Regions from separate parts of the Arthrobacter sp. MMS24-T111 genome, predicted to be linked through region 1. Evidence: riboswitches for the same ligand, from Rfam matches in the RefSeq annotation. Region 1 holds a riboswitch; the other holds the start of a gene.
What was found. A riboswitch is a leader RNA that binds a small molecule or an ion and turns the genes downstream of it on or off. The one in region 1 is predicted to bind glycine.
Positions count from the first base shown of each region.

Region 2: it holds a riboswitch for glycine, as region 1 does, so the genes downstream of both, gcvP (aminomethyl-transferring glycine dehydrogenase) here and gcvP (aminomethyl-transferring glycine dehydrogenase) in region 1, are expected to answer to the same signal.

Region 1 covers NZ_JBTZRO010000001.1:1,561,478-1,569,232, forward strand. Annotated here, with positions in the region: partial or broken gene gcvP (aminomethyl-transferring glycine dehydrogenase) at 4-2,885, opposite strand; glycine riboswitch at 3,044-3,144, opposite strand; glycine riboswitch at 3,436-3,534, shown strand; glycine riboswitch at 3,535-3,630, shown strand; gene ACX5I6_RS07250 (amino acid permease) at 3,679-5,205, shown strand; gene ACX5I6_RS07255 (hypothetical protein) at 5,284-6,087, shown strand; gene ACX5I6_RS07260 (LamB/YcsF family protein) at 6,071-6,820, shown strand; gene ACX5I6_RS07265 (DUF445 domain-containing protein) at 6,972-7,755, opposite strand, start outside.
Region 2 covers NZ_JBTZRO010000001.1:200,140-207,894, forward strand. Annotated here, with positions in the region: gene gcvP (aminomethyl-transferring glycine dehydrogenase) at 22-2,880, opposite strand; glycine riboswitch at 3,070-3,166, opposite strand; gene ACX5I6_RS00930 (TetR/AcrR family transcriptional regulator) at 3,277-3,813, opposite strand; gene ACX5I6_RS00935 (MFS transporter) at 3,897-5,456, shown strand; gene ACX5I6_RS00940 (Dps family protein) at 5,532-6,011, opposite strand; gene ACX5I6_RS00945 (APC family permease) at 6,234-7,755, shown strand, end outside.

The DNA.
Region 1 (7,755 bases):
GAATCAGTCTTCCAATCCGGTGATTGAGCTTGTCGAAGTCTCGAACGCTTCGAGGGGCGGGCAGGAGCAGACCAGGTTCCGGTCGCCGGCGGCGCCGTCGATCCGGCCGACGGGTGGGAAGTACTTGTCCTGGCGGAGCGAGGCAACGGGGAACGCGGCTTGCTCCCGCGGGTAGGCGCGGTCCCAGTCAGAGGAGACGACGGCGGCAGCCGTGTGGGGTGCGTTGCGCACCGGGGATGCCTCCAGGGTGATGTCGCCGTTGGCTACCTGGTCGATTTCCTGGCGGATGGTGATCATGGCTTCGATGAAGCGGTCGATCTCGGCGAGGTCCTCGGACTCGGTGGGTTCCACCATGAGGGTGCCCGCGACGGGGAAGGACAGGGTGGGGGCGTGGAACCCGAAGTCGATCAGCCGTTTGGCCACGTCCTCGGCCGTGACCCCGGTCTTCGCCGTGAGTTCGCGCAGGTCCAGGATGCACTCGTGCGCCACCAGCCCGCCCTCACCGGTGTAGAGGACCGGGAAGTACTCGTTCAGGCGGGACGCGACATAGTTCGCGGCCAGCAGCGCGGACTTGGTGGCCTCGGTCAGGCCTTGCCCGCCCATCAGCTTCACGTACGCCCACGAGATCGGCAGCACCCCGGCCGAACCGAACCTGGACGCCGAAATCGCCACCCCGTGCCCGGGCTCGTGCGCGGCCTTGTTCGCATCGCCGGGCATGAACGGTGCCAGGTGCGCCTTCGCAGCGACCGGGCCCACACCGGGTCCCCCGCCACCGTGCGGGATGCAGAAGGTCTTATGCAGGTTCAGGTGCGAGACGTCCCCGCCGAACCGGCCCGGCTGGGCCAGCCCCACCAGGGCGTTCAGGTTCGCCCCGTCAATGTAGACCTGGCCCCCCGCGGCGTGGACGGCGTCGCAGACCTCCCGGACATCCCCGTCGAACACGCCGTGGGTGGAGGGGTAGGTGATCATGATGGCCGACAGGACATCCTTGTTCGCCTCGATCTTGGCCGTCAGGTCCTCGTGGTCGATCGTCCCGTCAGCGGCGGTGGCCACGACCACGACCTTCATGCCGGCGAGGACGGCGGAGGCGGCGTTGGTGCCGTGCGCCGAGGCCGGGATCAGGCAGACGTTACGCTGCTGCTCACCGCGGGAGTGGTGGTAGCCGCGGATCGCCAGCAGGCCGGCGAGTTCGCCCTGGGAGCCGGCGTTGGGCTGGATGGAGACCTGGTCATACCCGGTGATCTCGGCAAGGTCCGCTTCCAGGCCGGAAATGAGTTCGCGCCAGCCCTCGGTCTGGGTATCCGGGGCGAACGGGTGGATCGAGGCGAACTCCGGCCAGGAAATCGCTTCCATCTCAGCCGTCGCGTTCAACTTCATGGTGCACGAACCCAACGGGATCATGGTCCGGTCCAGGGCCAGGTCACGGTCAGAGAGCTTGCGGATGTAACGCAGCAGCTGGGTTTCAGACCGGTGCGTGTTGAACACCGGATGCTGCAGATAGGCCGAGGTGCGCAAGATGGCGTCGGGCAGTTCGAAACCTTGGGCGTCACCCACCGGACCGGCACCAAAGGCGACGGCGACGGCGGATAGTGTTGCCGCCGTCGTCGTCTCATCGACGGAGACGCCGACGGTGTCCTGGTCAACGAAGCGCAGGTTGATGCCGCGCGCCTCGGCAGCGGTGACCACCTTGGCAGCCTTGCCCGGAACGCGCACCGTCACGGTGTCGAAGAAGGAATCGCTAACCAGTTCGCGGCCCATGGCCCTAAGGGCGGTGGCCAGGACCCTGGCCTTGTGGTGGACGGTCTCGGCAATCGCCTTCAGGCCGTCGGGGCCGTGGTACACGGCATACATGGACGCAACGATGGCCAGCAGCGCCTGGGCCGTGCAGATATTGGACGTGGCCTTCTCGCGGCGGATGTGCTGCTCGCGGGTCTGCAAAGCCAGGCGGTAGGCAGGGGTGCCGGCGTTGTCCTTGGACACTCCTACGATCCTGCCCGGAAGGGTACGTTCCATCCCCTTCCGGACCGCCATGTAGGCGGCGTGCGGCCCCCCAAAGAACAACGGCACGCCAAAACGCTGGGTGGAGCCGACGGCGATGTCCGCGCCCTGCTCACCGGGAGGGGTGATCAGGGCCAGCGCCAGCAGGTCGGCCGCGACCGTGACCAGCGCGCCCCGGTCCTTGGCAGCGGCGATCACGGCGGAGTGGTCCCACACGCGGCCGGACACCCCAGGTTGCTGCAGCACGACGCCGTTGATGGCACCCTCCGGCAGGCCCGTGGACAGGTCCGCGACCTCCACCTCGAAGCCGAGCGCCTCGGCGCGACCCTGCACGATGGCGATGGTCTGCGGCAGGCAGTCGGCGTCGAGCACGGTCCTGCCATCCTTGGCATTCTTGTCCTTATTTGCCCTGCGCATTAGAGCACGGCCTCGGCCACGGCGGTGGCCTCGTCCAGCAACGAGGCGTTGGCCACGGGGAGTGCAGTGAGGTCCTGCACCATGGTCTGGAAGTTCAGCAGTGCCTCGAGCCGGCCCTGCGAGATTTCCGGCTGGTATGGGGTGTAGGCGGTATACCAGGCCGGGGATTCCAGGATGTTGCGGCGGATCACCGGCGGGGTCACGGTGTCGTAGTAGCCCTGGCCGATCATCTGGATGGCGGTCTTGTTCCGGCCGGCGATCCGGCGCAGCTCGGCGAGGACCTCCACCTCACTGAGGGCTTCGGTCAGGTTCAGCGCAGTTTCCTGGCGGATGGACGCAGGGACGGCCACGTCAACCAGGCCATCAAGGCTGTCGTAGCCCACGGCCTTGAGCATGGTGTCGACGTCGGCCTGGCGGCGTGCGCCGATATGGCGGTCAACAAACGATGTTGGATGCGAATGAATCGTCATGAGGAACTCCGGATCTGGCCGGCCAGGGTGGCACGGCGTGGGATGGGTCCCTCCCCGCTCTGTATTGGACCTGAGAGATTCCGCGTTGCCTGCTGGTGGCAGGGGCCGCTTGCACCGTCGGTGAACCCGGCAGAAGCCTGGTTGCTTTCCAGAGTCGCCTCGCCGTGACGGTACATGGGCCTGAGAGATTCCTGGGGAGGATTTGCTCCTACGGCGCCTGTCCGGTGATTCGCCGGGAGGACTCTCCCGTCACAGCTCGAAAGGCTTATTCAAATGTGGGTGATTCGGCTCACAAGGTACCGGGCCGGACCCGTCCATGGCAAATCGGCAGGGTTCGGTGAGGGGCTTGAGTGGGCACGTGACGCCTTCATTCCCCGCTTGTGTCGGGAGGGGTTTGACATTCGATCGTGACGGACACCACACTGAACCCGGGATTGGCGCCGCCGGTGGCTGGCTCAGCGTATCCGGAGCAGTCCACCAGTCGGCGCCTGTCCCGTTGCATGGCCGGCCTCGGCCTAAAAGGCCGGCGGCCCCCAACTGAATACGCCTTCGACCTGCGGCGGGAGAGTCCTGCCGGGTACACCCAGCAGGCGCCGTAGGAGCAAACCCTCCCCAGGAAACTCTCAGGCCCACGTACCGCCGCGGACAGGCAACTCTGGAAAGCAGCCAGGCATGGCCTTGGCTCACCGACGGTGCAAGCGGCTTTGGCCGCGGAAACTCTCAGGTCCACAACAGAGCGGGGAGGAACCAAATCTTTGCGGCCCCAAAAGCCGCTTTATCGATGGAGTTCCTCATGGCGATTCATCCCCCCACGTCCAACAGCGAACCAGCCCGCGGCCAGGGCGCTGGCACGGCAGCCCGCAGCGGGCCTCCCCACCTGGAACGGCAACTCACCAACCGGCATATCCAGCTCATCGCCATTGGTGGCGCGATCGGCACGGGCCTGTTCATGGGTTCCGGCAAGACCATTTCCGCCGCCGGACCTTCCGTGATCTTCGTGTACATGATCATCGGCTTCATGCTTTTCTTCGTCATGCGTGCCATGGGCGAGTTGCTGCTGAGCAACCTGAACTACAAGTCCTTCAGTGATTTCGCCGCCGACCTCCTGGGTCCGTGGGCAGGCTTCTTCACCGGGTGGACATACTGGTTCTGCTGGGTGATCACCGGAATCGCGGACGTCATCGCCATCGCAGGGTACTCGAAGGAACTTTGGCCGGCGCTGCCGCTTTGGATCCCGGGCCTGGCCACGGTGGGCATCCTGCTGCTGCTGAACCTCGCAACGGTCAAGGCCTTCGGCGAGACCGAGTTCTGGTTCGCCCTCATCAAGATCGTCGCCATAGCGGCCCTGTTTATTGTGGGGCTCTTCATGATCTTCACCGGTTTCCAGAGCGACGCGGGCACCGCAAGCTTCACCAACCTGTGGAGCCACGGCGGGTTCTTCCCCAATGAGTTCATGGGCTTCGTGGCCGGATTCCAGATTGCAGTATTCGCCTTCGTGGGCATCGAACTGGTGGGCACCACCGCCGCCGAGGCCAAGAATCCCGAGCGCACGCTGCCCAGGGCCATCAACGCCATCCCCGTCCGCGTTTTGCTCTTCTATGTCGGCGCGCTGGTCATCCTGATGTCAGTCACCCCGTGGACCCAGTTCGCCGCAGGCCACAGCCCCTTCATTGGGATGTTCTCCCTGGCCGGTCTCGGTGCCGCGGCTACAGTGGTCAACCTGGTGGTCCTCACTTCGGCGATGTCCTCTGCGAACTCCGGCATCTACTCCACGTCCCGTATGGTCTTCGGCCTGGCCCAGGAAGGCGACGCCCCCGGTGTCTTCAGCCGGCTCTCCTCACGGAAGGTGCCCAGCAACGCGCTGTTCCTGTCGTGCGTCCTGCTGCTGTCCGGCGTCGTCCTCATGTATGCCGGCCAGGATGTTGGCATGGCTTTTGAAATGGTGACCACCGTGTCTGCGGTCTGCTTCGTCTTCGTCTGGTCGATCATCCTCGCCAGCTACATCTCCTTCCGCCGCCGCCGCCCGCACCTGCATGCGGCCTCGAAGTTCAAAATGCCCGGTGGCATCCCCGCCGTGTGGGTGGTGTACGCGTTCTTCGCCTTCGTCCTCTGGGCCCTGACCACCCAGCCCGATACGCTCGCTGCTCTGCTGGTGACCCCCATCTGGTTCGTCATCCTTGGCGTGGCGTGGGCCATTCTTCGGCGCCGTCCCGCGCACCTGACCCGCTTCGAGGTCTTCCGGGCGGAGCTTCGGGCCGACGAGGCCGCCGGTCGCAGCGGCGAACGCGCGGACGCTGAAGAGCCGGCCCAAAAAGTGTAAGCATGCTTAGTGTTTATCCACTTAGGATGGGATGACACGGCAGCCACGCGCTGCAGGTCGATTTGAATGAAGGTGACCATGGCCCGGCGCAGCAACCCCGCACTCCGTATCGCACAGGAAACCGCCCATAACGCGTTGTTTGACGCCCAGGGCAAGCCCAAGCCCGGCGTCCACAACATGCTCCTGAAAGCGGTGCAGATCCAGCGGCCTTTGGTGGTGGGCTACATCCGGAGGCTCCAAAAGAAGCATCCGCGGGCCACGGCCGCGCAGTTGGCGGACATCGCAGAACGCGACTACCTCCGCGCTGTTGCCGGCGGAGGCGCCCTGGTGGGTGCCACCGCCGTCGTCCCCGGCGTTGGAACCGTGGCGTCGCTGGGACTTTCCGCGGCCGCCACCGTTGGCTTCCTCGAAGCCACAGCCCTTTATGCAACCTCACTGGCTGAACTGCACGGCATCAGGCTGACCAACCCGGAGAAAGCCGGCACCATGGTCATGGCCATCATGCTCGGCGAAGAGGGCACCGCGCTGCTGGGGACCCTCAGCGGCCAGGCAGCCGGCAACAGCGCCGGCAATGCCTGGGGGAGCGTCCTGTCCAAGTCGATGGTGGTGCCGGGATTCGGGAGCGTCCGCAAGCGGATCCAGTCGGCCTTCCTGAAGAATCTCCTGAAGCGGCAGGGCACGGCGTTGTTTGGCCGCGCCCTGCCCTTCGGGATAGGCGCTGTTGTGGGTGGGGCCGGTAACCTCATGATGGGCCGCGCAGTGGCCAGGAACGCCCGCGAGGCTTTTGGGCCGATGCCGGACACCATTCCCGGCGAGCTGACCGCCGCTGCCGCGCCGGACAACCTGACGCTGGAAGGCAACACACTTGGATCTCAACGCTGACGTAGGGCAATCATTCGGCTCCTGGACCGCAGGAGGCGATCCGGCTATGTTCCAGGTGGCCACCAGCGTAAATGTGGCGTGCGGCCTGCACGCCGGTGACCCCATCACCATGTTGGACAGCTGCAGGGCCGCCTACGAACTGGATGTCACCGTCGGGGCCCACCTCGGCTACCGCGATCTGGCCGGCTACGGCCGCCGCTCGCTGGATATGAGTTTTGATGAGCTGTTCGGCGACGTGCTGTACCAGCTGGGGGCGCTCGACGGCGTCGCGCATGCGGTGGGTGCCTCCGTTGACTACGTGAAGGCGCATGGTGCGCTGTACGACACCACTGTCCGCGAGGCCGAGCAGGCCTCCGCCGTGGTGGCGGCCATCAACGCCTACGATCCCGGCCTGCCCATCCTGGGCCTCCCCGGCTCGGAGCTGCTGAAGCAGGCCAAGGAAGCGGGGCACCCGGTGTTCGTCGAGGCCTTCGCCGACCGTGCCTACCGCGCCGATGGCAGCCCGGTGCCGCTTTCCGAGGACGATGCCGTCCTGTACGACGTCGATGCGGTTGTGGAACGGGCCGTCCGCCTGGCCACGCGAGGCGAAGTGGCGGCCGTGGACGGAACTGTCATTGCGGTCCGGCCGGACTCCCTGTGCATTCACGGTGGGACACCTGAAGCCGTGGAGATGGCGGTCCGGATCAGGGCAGGACTTGAGGCAGCAGGCGTCCAGTTCGAGCCGTTCGCGTAAGTCTTCGACCCAGGTATTTGGTGGCGCGGCCCAAAGGCATTGGCGCACCCCAAATATCCGGAGCGCAAAGGAATATGCGCTGCGTGGAGGACGGGTCGCGTCGAGATCGGATGTGCGCCGCACAGAAAACTGTTCGTGGTGGACCGATCAATTAGCCAAAGATGAGTTGCGCCACCGTGAAGATCGCAAGCCCCGCCAAGGAACCAACCACCGTGCCGTTGATGCGGATGAACTGCAGGTCCTTGCCCACCTGCAGTTCGATCTTCTGCGAGGTCTCCTCGGCATCCCAGCGGGCCACCGTGTCCGTGATGACCCCGGCGATGTCCGAGCGGTAAGTCTTCACCAAGTAGGCCGCGGCGTCCCCGATCCAGGCGTTGACCTTCCCCGCCAGTTCGGGGTCGCCCACCAGCCTGGTCCCGAAATCCCGCACAGCTGCCTTGAACTTGATGGTGAGTTCGCTGTCGGGATCGTCCACGGCACCGAGCAGCGCATTCTTGACGGTGCCCCACGTGCGGGACGCGAGTTCGCGCACCTCGGGATCACCCAGGACCTGGGCCTTGATGTCCTCGGCCCGGGCAATCATGGCCGGGTCGTGCTGAAGGTCCTGCGCGAGGTCGTTCAGGCACTTGTCGATCGACTGCCGCACCTGGTGGTTGGGGTCGGCCTGGACCGCCCGGACGAACTTCAAGATCTCGACGTACACCTTGTCGCCCACCAGCCCGTCCACGAACTGCGGCACCCAGGTGGGGGAGCGGTCGGACACCAGGCGGCTGACCGTCTCGTGGTTGTCGTCCACCCAGTCCGCGGCGCGGTCCACCATCAGGTCCACCAGCGTGTGGTGGTGCCCGTCATGGAAGATCCGCTCGGCGAGCCTGCCCACCGGCGGCCCCCACGGCGGGGTGAGCAGGTGCTTGCGCACCATGCCCTCGATGACG
Region 2 (7,755 bases), 1.4 Mb from region 1:
CGGCTCAACCACCGGAGCGGTCTAGTTCTCGAACTCGGACAGCGGCGGGCAGGAGCAGATGAGGTTGCGGTCGCCGGCGGCGCCGTCGATGCGTCCCACCGGCGGGAAGTATTTGTCCTGCTTGTGGTGGGCCGGGAACGCGGCCTGCTCGCGCGGGTAGGCGCGGTCCCAGTCGGAGCTGACGACGGCGGCAGCCGTGTGGGGTGCGTGGCGCAGGGGTGAGTCGGTGACGGCGAAGTCGCCGTTGGCCACCTGGTCGATTTCCTGGCGGATGGTGATCATGGCTTCGATGAAGCGGTCGATCTCGGCCAGGTCCTCGGACTCGGTGGGTTCCACCATGAGGGTGCCCGCGACGGGGAAGGACAGGGTGGGGGCGTGGAACCCGAAGTCGATCAGCCGTTTGGCCACGTCCTCGGCCGTGACCCCGGTCTTCGCGGTGAGTTCGCGCAGGTCCAGGATGCACTCGTGCGCCACCAGCCCGCCCTCACCGGTGTAGAGGACCGGGAAGTACTCGTTCAGGCGGGACGCGACATAGTTCGCGGCCAGCAGCGCGGACTTGGTGGCCTCGGTCAGGCCCTGCCCGCCCATCAGCTTCACGTACGCCCACGAGATCGGCAGCACCCCGGCCGAACCGAACCGGGACGCCGAAATCGCCACCCCGTGCCCGGGCTCGTGCGCGGCCTTGTTCGCATCGCCGGGCATGAACGGTGCCAGGTGCGCCTTCGCAGCGACCGGGCCCACACCGGGTCCCCCGCCACCGTGCGGGATGCAGAAGGTCTTATGCAGGTTCAGGTGCGAGACGTCCCCGCCGAACCGGCCCGGCTGGGCCAGGCCCACCAGGGCGTTCAGGTTGGCCCCGTCAATGTAGACCTGGCCCCCCGCGGCGTGGACGGCGTCACAGACCTCCCTCACATCCCCGTCGAACACGCCGTGGGTGGAGGGGTAGGTGATCATGATGGCCGACAGGACATCCTTGTTCGCCTCGATCTTGGCCGTCAGGTCCTCGTGGTCGATCGTCCCGTCAGCGGCGGTGGCCACGACCACGACCTTCATGCCGGCGAGGACGGCGGAGGCGGCGTTGGTGCCGTGCGCCGAGGCCGGGATCAGGCAGACGGTGCGCTGCTGCTCGCCCCGGGAGTGGTGGTAGCCGCGGATCGCCAGCAGGCCGGCGAGTTCGCCCTGGGAGCCGGCGTTGGGCTGGATGGAGACCTGGTCATACCCGGTGATCTCGGCAAGGTCCGCTTCCAGGCCGGTGATGAGTTCGCGCCAGCCCTCGGTCTGGGAGTCCGGGGCGAACGGGTGGATCGAGGCGAACTCCGGCCAGGAAATCGCTTCCATCTCGGCGGTGGCGTTCAACTTCATGGTGCACGAACCCAACGGAATCATGGTCCGGTCCAGCGCCAGGTCACGGTCAGAGAGCTTGCGGATATAACGCAACAACTGGGTTTCGGACCGGTGCGTGTTGAACACCGGATGCTGCAGATAGGCCGAGGAACGCACGACGGCGGCCTCAAGACCGAAGCCCTGGCCCTCGCCGTGGACCTCGGCAACCGGGGCGCCGAAGACGTCGGCAACCTGGGCGACGATGGCCGGCGTCGTGGTTTCGTCGAGGGAGATGCCTACGGTGTCGGCGTCGATGCGCCGCAGGTTGATGCCGCGGGCCTCTGCGTCGGAGATCACTGCTGACGCGCGGCCGGCAACGCGGACCGTCAGGGTGTCGAAGAAGGAGGTGTGCAGGACGTCCAGGCCGGCGGCCTTGAGCGCCGCGGCGAGGGTACGGGCGTGGCCATGCGCCGTTTCCGCGATCGCCTTCAACCCCTCCGGGCCGTGGTACACGGCATACATGGACGCAACGATGGCCAGCAGCGCCTGGGCCGTGCAGATATTGGACGTGGCCTTCTCGCGGCGGATGTGCTGCTCGCGGGTCTGCAAAGCCAGACGGTAGGCGGGAACACCGGCGTCGTCCTTTGACACCCCAACCAGGCGGCCGGGCAGGGAACGTTCCAGGCCCTTGCGGACAGCCATGTAGGCGGCGTGCGGGCCGCCGAAGAACAACGGCACGCCAAAACGCTGGGCCGAGCCGACGGCGATGTCCGCGCCCTGTTCGCCCGGAGGGGTGATCAGGGTCAGCGCCAGCAAATCGGCGGCCACCGTCACCAGCGCGCCCCGGTCCTTGGCGGCGGCGATCACGGCGGACTGGTCCCACACGCGGCCGGAGGCGCCGGGCTGCTGCAGCACGACGCCATTGATGTCGCCGTCGGGCAGGCCTTGGGAGAGGTCGGCGACCTCCACCTCGAAGCCGAGCGCCTCGGCGCGGCCCTTGACAATGGCGATGGTCTGCGGGAGCACGTCGATGTCCAGGACGGTCTTGCCGTCCTTGGCCGCCGCGGACTTGTTGGCGCGGCGCATCAGCAGGACGGCCTCCGCCACGGCGGTGGATTCATCCAGCAGCGAGGCGTTGGCGATGGGCAGTCCCACCAGGTCCTGGACCATGGTCTGGAAGTTCAGCAGCGCCTCGAGCCGGCCCTGCGAGATTTCCGGCTGGTACGGGGTGTAGGCGGTGTACCAGGCCGGGGATTCCAGGATGTTGCGGCGGATCACCGGCGGCGTCACGGTGTCGTAATAACCCTGCCCGATCATCTGCACGGCAGTCTTGTTTTTCGCGGCAAGCTTGCGCAGCTCGGCCAGGACCTCCACCTCGCTGAGGGCGTCCTGCAGGCGGAGGGCGGTTTCCTGGCGGATGACCTTGGGGACGGCGGTGTCAACCAGGGAGTCGACAGTGTCGTAGCCAACGGCTTTGAGCATGGTGTCGACGTCGTCCTGGCGGCGCGCGCCGATATGGCGGTCTACGAAGGTGGTGGAGGCTGGGCTAACCGGCACGAAGGAACTCCATTTACTCAGGCGGCGCAGGGTACGCCACAGCGATTCGGGTTCCTCCCCGCTCTGTATTGGACCTGAGAGATTCCGCGGTGCCTGCCTGGCAGGACCCGCTTGCACCGTCGGTGAGCACACCGGCTCCAGACCCCCGATTGGGGGCCATGGGAACCGCCTGCTGCTTTCCAGAGGCGCCTCGCCGCGGCGGTACGGGGGCCTGCGAGATTCCTGGGGAGGATTTGCTCCTACGGCGCCTGCCTGTACACCGGCAGAACTCTCCCGCCGCAGATCAAAGGCTATTCACTTGTTAAACCAGCCATGTGCTGGATCATGCGGGCCGGTGACAGCCCTCACAACATTCAATTGTCCTATGCCGCAACCCTTCACGGCAAATGGCGGAGGCTACCTGCGGAGCCGCTCCAGGGCCGCCAGGAGTTCCTCCACGTCAGCGGCCGCTCCCCCTTGCGGCGCCGGGCCAACGGACAGCATGGCGTTGAAATACAGCCCGTCCCCCATGTAAAGGACCGCCTTGGCCAGTCCGGGCCCGACGTCGGCCGCGATCTCATCCAGCCACCGCTGCTGGATGGCTGCGAAACGGCGCCGGGTTTCCTGGTGCGCTACTTCCGCCAGCCTGGTGGCGGCGACGATGGCCCGATCCAGCGGAGTGTCCGCCCAGACGGAAGAGCGGATGAAGTAGGCGGCCGCCCCCTCGGCGGCCCCGGCCATGGCGTCGGCGTCCTCCTTGGCCAGCCCGTCCAAACGGTCCAGGAGCACTTCGATGAGCGCTTCCTTGTTGGGGAAGTGGTAGAGCAGTCCACCTTTGGACACCCCAGCCTTCCTGGCCACCGCATCCAGCGTGGCCGCCCGCTCCCCCACCTCGATCAGGAGGGTTTCGAAGGCGTCAAGGACCGCGTCTCGGGCTACAGGCTTTCGGGGCATGCTTCCCATCATGCCCTCCGCCGGTGTGGAAACGGGAAACGGCAAAGTTTCAAACTGTACCGTCTGGACGGTATAGTTATTTCATGACGACTTCCCCTTCGACCCTGGCGCCCGCACGCACCGGCGGAGCGGCCGCGCGCTCCCCGCGGCGCGACTGGCTCGCACTGGGGCTGCTGATGTTCCCAGTGCTGCTCGTCGCCGTGGACAACACCGCACTGACATTCGCCCTGCCCGCCATCACCCGCGCCCTGGAACCCTCCGGCGTCCACCTGCTGTGGATTATCGACGCCTATCCGCTGGTACTGGCCGGACTCCTGGTCTCAATGGGAAGCCTTGGCGACAGGATCGGGCGGCGCCGGTTGCTCATTATCGGCAGCACGGGCTTTGCCGGGTTATCCGCCGCGACGGCTTTTGCGCCCACCGCGGAGTGGCTGATCGCCGGGCGGGCCACCCTGGGGTTCTTCGGGGCGATGCTGATGCCCTCCACGTTGTCGCTGATCCGCAACATCTTCCCTGAACCCAACCGCCGGCGGATGGCCGTCGCCGTCTGGGCTGCCGGATTCTCCGGCGGCGCGGCCTTGGGCCCAATCTTCGGCGGCTGGCTGGTGGAGCATTTCTGGTGGGGCGCCGTGTTCCTGGTGGCGGTACCCCTGATGCTTCCCCTGCTGGCACTGGGGAGAACCTTGATCCCGGAATCCAAGGACCCATCGCCGGGCAGGGTGGACGTCCCCAGCATCCTGCTGTCTATGCTGGTGATGGTTCCCATGGTCTACGGCATCAAGGATGTTGCCACCGAAGGTCCGGGCCCGGCAGGCCTTGGCAGCATGGCGTTCGGCGTGGCGATGGGCGTAGTGTTCGTGCGGCGCCAGCAACGCCTGGAACACCCCCTGCTGGACATGTCGCTGTTCCGGAACCGGGTGTTCAGCATGGCCATCAGCGCCAACATCCTGGCCCTGTTTTCCTTCAATGGCTTCATCCTGTTCCTTGCCCAGCACCTCCAGCTCCTTGAGGGCCTGAGCCCGTCAGCCGCGGGCGTGGCGATGATTCCGGCGCTGGCAGCCACGGTGGTGGCCGGCCTTGTGGTGGTGCCGCTGGTCCGCAAGGTCCGTCCGGGGTACGTGGTGGCGGCGGGGCTGGCCTTCAGTGCCACGGGCTACACCCTGGTGGCGTTCGGAAACCACGACGGCGGACCTGCACTGCTGCTGGCAGCGCTCCTGGTCCTGGCGCTGGGCGTGGGGACGGCGGAAACCATTTCGAATGACCTCATCCTGGGCTCCGCGCCCCCGGAAAAGTCAGGCGCCGCAGCGGCCATCTCCGAAACAGGATACGAGGTGGGCTCACTGCTGGGGACGGCGGTCCTGGGCTCCATCCTGACGGCCTCCTACCAGCACAACCTGCGCCTCCCGGCAGGATTGGATGGCATGCTCCCGGGCTCCGCACTGCACAACGCCGGGGAAACGCTGGCGGGCGCCATGGAAGCGGCCGCCATCCTGCCGGGACCGCTGGCGGACGCGGTCCGGGACGCTGCGGCGGCGGCATTCGATTCCGGCGTGCACATCACCGCGGCAATCGGGCTGGTACTGATGGCGACGGCGGCAGTCCTCGCCGCCGTCGTGCTCCGGAAGGTACCTAAGGCCACCTGACCCGCACGGGACCGCAAAGGGCGCCCGGCGCCGGATCAATTCCGGTACCGGGCGCCCGAGAGCGGGACGCTTGGCCTACTTGGAGTCGGCGGCAGTCACTTTGGCGGTTGGCTTCATGTTTTCGGCCTGCACCATCCAGGCAAACTGCTCCAGCCGGGCGATGAACTCGTGCAAAAGGTCCGCGGAGGTGGGATCTTCCTCATCCACCTCGTCGTGGACTTTGCGCATGGTGCCCACGGCGGCTTCCATGGCGGCGACGATCCGCTCAATGGCGTCCGCTGTGCTGATCAGCCCGTCAGGGAACTGGGCCAGGCTGGTGGTCTCGGCAACGGTGGAGCTGCGGCCGTCCGGCAGGGCGTGCAGGGCACGCATGCGCTCGGCCGTATCGTCGGCGAACTGGCGGGCAGCGTCAACGATCTCATCGAGCTGCAGGTGCAGGTCCCGGAAATTGGTGCCCACGATATTCCAGTGCGCCTGCTTGCCCTGGATGTGGAGTTCGATCAGGTCCGCCAGGACTGCCTGCAGGTTGTTGGTCAGTGTCGGTGAAGCTTTCATGCATCCTCCTCGATTGGTCCAGTAGGGCCGACGCTACCAGCCATGGACCGCCCCGCGGCGGGCAGCCCGGGAATTTCTCAGTGAGCTTACTAATTTCCGGAATCCAGTCATAAACGAATGTGATTCATATTGCGTCTTGCATCACAGGGCCGGCGCCCCCATACTAAATGAACGCCATTCATATAGTGACCTCCGTCTCACAGCCTTCCAGAAAGTGGTGCCATGACAGAGACAATCCGCACCAGTACCTCCAAATCCGGTCCCCATGCCCACGCACCGTCCACGGACGGCGTCAGCGCCAAGGGACTCAAAGGCGGGCAGCTCGGCCTGCTGGCCGTCGTCGTCCTGGGCATCTCAACCATTGCCCCCGCCTACACGCTTACCAGCGCACTTGGACCCACCGTCAACGAAGCCGGGCTCCAACTGCCAGTCATCTTCCTGATCGGTTTCATCCCCATGATCCTGGTCTCGCTCGCCTACCGGGAACTCAACGCCGATTCCCCGGACAGCGGCACCACCTTTACCTGGGTCACCAAAGCGTTCGGCCCCTGGATCGGCTGGATGGGCGGCTGGGGCCTGCTGGCCGCCAACATCATCGTGCTGTCCAACCTGGCCGGCGTCGCCGTCGACTTCTTCTATCTCTTCCTGTCCCAGGTCACAGGCTCCCCCGAGCTGGCAGACCTGGCGGACAACAAGGCGCTCAACGTCATCACATGCTTCGTGTTCGTGGCACTGGCCGTCTGGGTCAGCTACCGCGGCATGCACACCACCAAAATGGTGCAGTACAGCCTGGTGGGATTCCAGCTGCTGGTCCTGGGCCTGTTCGTCGTCATGGCTTTCGCCAACTGGTCCACCTCCGAGACCGCCATCCCGTTCAGCTGGGACTGGTTCGACGTCACCAAAATCGAGACCTTCGGCCAGGTTGCCGCCGGCATCTCCCTGTCGATCTTCGTGTACTGGGGCTGGGACGTTTGCCTGACAGTCAACGAGGAAACCGCCAACGGCAAGAAGACCGCCGGCGTGGCGGGCACCCTCACCGCGGTGATCGTCCTGGCCATCTACCTCCTGGTCAGCATCGCCACCATGATGTTCGCCGGCGTGGGAGATACCGGCAACGGGTTGAACAACGCCGAAAACCACGAGAACATCTTCACGGCGCTGGCCTCCCCCATCATGGGCCCGTTCGCCATCCTAATGTCCCTGGCGGTGCTCTCCAGCTCGGCGGCTTCCCTGCAGTCCACGTTCATGTCACCGTCCCGCAGCCTGCTGGCGATGGCCCATTACGGCGCACTGCCGGAACCCTTCAGCCGGATCAGCCGGAAGTTCGCGACGCCGGGCTACGCCACCATTGCTGCCGGCGTCGTCTCCGCCGGGTTCTACGCGGTGATGCATGTGGTCAGCGACAACGTCCTGAACGACACCATCCTGGCGCTGGGCCTGATGATCTGCTTCTACTACGGCCTCACCGCACTGGCCTGCACCTGGTATTTCCGTCACAGCCTGTTCAACAGCATGCGCCACTTCGTGTTCAGGCTGGTCTGCCCGGTGGTGGGCGGCGTGGGCTTGTTCGTGGTGTTCGTCCAGACCGCCGTGGACAGCCTGGCGCCCGAGTTCGGCAGCGGTTCCGAGGTCTTCGGCGTGGGCCTTGTATTCATCCTGGGCGTGGGCATCCTGGCCCTGGGCGCCGTCGTCATGCTGGTCATGTCCCGCACGCACCCGGGCTTCTTCCGCGGCGAAACGCTCA